DNA from 2 places in the Pseudomonas sp. NFXW11 genome. Region 2 is predicted to be linked to the other one. Evidence: predicted binding sites of a transcription regulator. Region 2 holds the regulator's gene; the other holds the start of a gene.
What was found. Region 2 encodes sigma-54, which starts transcription at its own class of promoters, with help from an activator protein. Its sites were predicted from a motif close to ANTGGCATNNANNTTGCTNT; they were not measured.
Positions count from the first base shown of each region.

Region 1: the regulator sigma-54 is predicted to act here: its motif matches at 936-955, upstream of glnA (type I glutamate--ammonia ligase).

Region 1 covers NZ_JAGEKI010000003.1:391,782-393,950, forward strand. Annotated here, with positions in the region: gene thiI (tRNA uracil 4-sulfurtransferase ThiI) at 1-721, opposite strand, end outside; gene glnA (type I glutamate--ammonia ligase) at 1,053-2,169, shown strand, end outside.
Region 2 covers NZ_JAGEKI010000013.1:45,178-47,346, forward strand. Annotated here, with positions in the region: gene hpf (ribosome hibernation-promoting factor, HPF/YfiA family) at 1-3, opposite strand, end outside; gene J4P02_RS19865 (RNA polymerase factor sigma-54) at 83-1,576, opposite strand; gene lptB (LPS export ABC transporter ATP-binding protein) at 1,758-2,169, opposite strand, start outside.

The sequences.
Region 1 (2,169 bases), on a different contig from region 2:
ACAGCACGCGCTGCGAGCTGCCGTACTTCTTCCATATATAGTGCGCGACTTCCATCACGCCCAGCTCGTGGGCACGGCCGCCCAGGTTGAAGAAGCAGAAATGCCCCATCAGGCCGCGGCGCATGACCTGGTAGGCCGCCACCGTGGAATCGAAACCGCCGGACATCAGTACCAGGGTCTGTTCCAGGGCGCCCAGCGGATAGCCGCCGATGCTGTTGTGCTGGCTGTGGATCACGAACAACCGTTGGTCGCGAATTTCCATCCGCACTTCGATTTCCGGCTCTTTGAGGGAAATTCCGGCGGCGCCGCACTGCCGACGCAGTTGGCTGCCGACGTATTTTTCCACGTCCATGGAGCTGAATTCATGCTTGCCGGCACGCTTGCAGCGCACGGCGAATACCTTCCCCGCCAAGGACTCGCCGAAGTGCTGCTTGCACTTGGCGACTATGTCGTCGAAGTCGCCCAGAGGGTACTCGTTGACCTGCAGGAAATGCGCGATGCCGGGCATGCAGCTCAGGCGCTCGGTCATCTCCTTCAGGGCCTTGGGCTCGCTGACGGCGGTTTCCAGCTCGAGGTTGTCCCACACACCATTGACCACCACGGCCGGGTCCAGATCGCGGAGCACGGCACGGATGTTTTTCGCCAACTGACGGATGAAACGCGTCCGTACCGGGCGGCTCTTGATGGTGATTTCCGGGAAAACTTTAACGATTAGTTTCATGAAAACAGCGCGCGCTGGGCCAGCCGAAAAAGGGGGGCGCGGATTATAGCGGAAATTGCTCAAGGTTTAACCAGTTAATGTGCAGAAGGTTTTCGACGCACCAAAACAGAGCATTTTTCGCCAAAGACGCTACATTGCAGTGCGACTCTTGCCGGTATTTGACCGAAAAGCCCGCGTAAAGCGTGGTTTTGGGGCAAAAACCCCATCGCGGGGCACTGGCATGCAATTTGCTCCCTTGTGAGGCAGGTTGCCATGGCAGAGTATTCGCGCCGGCATCACCCACATTCTAAGGGCACTCCAACATCAAGCCCGAAGCCACCCGGAGGACACTATGTCGAAGTCGGTTCAACTCATCAAAGATCATGACGTCAAGTGGATTGATCTGCGCTTCACAGACACCAAGGGCACTCAACATCACGTGACCATGCCAGCTCGTGATGCGCTGGATGACGACTTCTTCGAAGTCGGCAAGATGTTCGACGGCTCCTCCATTGCTGGCTGGAAAGGCATCGAAGCCTCCGACATGATCCTGATGCCGGACGACGAAACCGCCGTGCTCGATCCGTTCACCGAAGAGCCGACCCTGATCCTGGTGTGCGACATCATCGAACCTTCGAGCATGCAGGGTTACGACCGCGACCCACGTGCCATCGCCAAGCGCGCCGAAGAGCACCTGAAAGCCACCGGTATCGGCGACACCGTATTCGCCGGCCCAGAGCCCGAGTTCTTCATCTTCGACCAGGTGAAATTCAAGTCCGACATCTCCGGCTCGATGTTCAAGATCTACTCCGAGCAAGGCTCGTGGATGTCCGACCAGGACATCGAAGGCGGTAACAAGGGCCACCGTCCAGGCGTCAAGGGCGGCTACTTCCCGGTTCCACCGTTCGACCACGACCACGAAATCCGTACCTCCATGTGCAACGCACTGGAAGAAATGGGCCTGACCGTTGAAGTTCACCACCACGAAGTGGCGACTGCCGGCCAGAACGAAATCGGCGTCAAGTTCAACACCCTGGTGAAGAAGGCCGACGAAACCCAGACCCTGAAATACGTCGTGCACAACGTTGCCGATGCCTACGGCCGCACCGCCACCTTCATGCCCAAGCCTCTGTACGGCGACAACGGCTCGGGCATGCACGTGCACATGTCGATCTGGAAAGACGGCAAGAACACCTTCGCAGGCGAAGGCTATGCCGGCCTGTCCGATACCGCCCTGTACTTCATCGGCGGCATCATCAAGCACGGTAAGGCCCTGAACGGCTTCACCAACCCGGCCACCAACTCCTACAAGCGTCTGGTGCCAGGTTTCGAAGCGCCAGTGATGCTGGCCTACTCGGCACGCAACCGCTCCGCTTCGATCCGTATTCCTTACGTGTCGAGCCCGAAAGCCCGACGTATCGAAGCCCGCTTCCCGGACCCGGCTGCCAACCCTTACCTGGCCTTCGCCG
Region 2 (2,169 bases):
CATACAGCTTCTCCTTCGTTGCCAGTGCATAAAGCGGCAGGCTGGTTTGCCTGCCCCTGAAACGCTGTGGCGAGCCCGGTGCCTACATCAACCGCTTGCGTTCGCTGGACGGCGCGATCCCGAGGGACTCGCGGTACTTGGCGACGGTGCGGCGGGCTACCTGAATGCCTTGTGCCTCCAGTAAACCAGCGATCTTGCTGTCACTCAACGGCTTTTTCTGATTTTCCGCAGCCACCAGTTTCTTGATGATTGCGCGGATCGCGGTGGACGAGCATTCACCGCCTTCCGAGGTGCTGACGTGGCTGGAGAAAAAGTATTTCAGTTCATAAATACCCCGTGGGGTATGCATGTATTTCTGCGTGGTGACCCGGGAAATGGTCGACTCGTGCATGCCCACCGCCTCGGCGATGTCGTGCAGGACCAGGGGCTTCATTGCCTCATCGCCGTACTCGAGGAAGCCGCGCTGGTGTTCGACGATCTGGGTGGCGACCTTCATCAGGGTTTCGTTGCGGCTCTGCAGGCTCTTGATGAACCAGCGGGCCTCTTGCAACTGGTTGCGCATGAAGGTGTTGTCGGCGCTGGTGTCGGCCCGCCGGACGAAACCGGCGTACTGGGCATTGACCCGCAGGCGCGGCACCGATTCCTGGTTCAGCTCCACCAGCCAGCGCTCGTTGTCCTTGCGTACGATGACGTCCGGCACCACGTATTCCGCTTCACTGGATTCGATCTGCGAACCCGGGCGCGGGTTGAGGCTCTGCACCAGTTCGATAACCTGGCGCAGCTCGTCTTCCTTGAGCTTCATGCGGCGCATCAGCTGGCTGTAGTCGCGGCTGCCCAGCAGGTCGATATAGTCGTTGACCAGGCGCTGGGCCTCGGCCAGCCAAGGGGTCTTGGGCGGCAGCTGGCGCAATTGCAGGAGCAGGCATTCGCCCAGGTTGCGGGCGCCGATGCCGGCCGGTTCGAATTGCTGGATGCGGTGCAGGACGGCTTCGATCTCGTCCAGCTCGATGTCCAGTTCCGGATCGAAGGCTTCGTGGATTTCCTCGAGGGTTTCGTCGAGGTAGCCCTGGTTGTTGATGCAGTCGATCAGGGTCACGGCGATCAGCCGGTCGGTGTCCGACATGGGCGCCAGGTTCAGTTGCCAGAGCAGGTGGCTCTGCAGGCTCTCGCCAGCGGAGGTGCGGGTGGTGAAGTCCCACTCGTCGTCATCGCTGCTGGGCAGGCTGCTGGCGCTGGTCTGGTAGACGTCTTCCCAGGCGGTGTCCACCGGCAGTTCGTTGGGGATGCGCTCGTTCCATTCGCCGTCCTCGAGGTTGTCCACCGTGGGGGCGGTTTCCTGGTAGGAGGGTTCCTGGATTTCGGTGTTGGGCTTGGACTCGGTGTTGTCGGCCAAAGGGTCGCTGTTGTCGAAGTCGTCGCCTTCTTCCTGGCGTTCGAGCATCGGGTTGGACTCCAGGGCTTCCTGGATTTCCTGTTGCAGGTCCAGGGTCGACAATTGGAGCAGGCGGATGGCCTGTTGCAGCTGCGGTGTCATCGTCAGCTGCTGGCCCATTCTGAGGACTAGCGATGGTTTCATGGCAGGGGCTTAACACCTTATTTGCCGGCGCACATGCGCCATCCACTACAGGGCGCCGGAGCGCCAAACATAAGCAAATTATATGCCTGAAACTGAAGTGTTTGCCTAGAGCGCTGTAACAATAAACTTTGTGGGGTTTTACTGTTCCTGCGCCCTGGCGTGCAGCCCAACACCTCAGGCGTTACAGGCGGAACTCATGGCCCAGATAGACTTCCTTGACCAGTTCATTGGCCAGGATGGTTTCGGAGTCGCCCTCGGCGATCAGTTGCCCGTCGTTGACGATATAGGCGGTCTCGCAGATGTCCAGGGTTTCCCGGACGTTGTGGTCGGTGATCAACACCCCGATGCCCTTGGCCTTGAGGTGGTGGATGATCTGCTTGATATCGCCGACCGAGATCGGGTCCACGCCGGCGAAAGGTTCGTCGAGCAGGATGAACTTGGGCGCGGTGGCCAGGGCGCGGGCAATTTCCACGCGGCGGCGTTCACCACCGGACAGGCTCATGCCGAGGTTGTCGCGGATGTGATTGATGTGGAATTCCTGCAGCAGGCTTTCCAGCTCCTGGCGACGGCCGGCCTTGTCGAGCTCCTTGCGG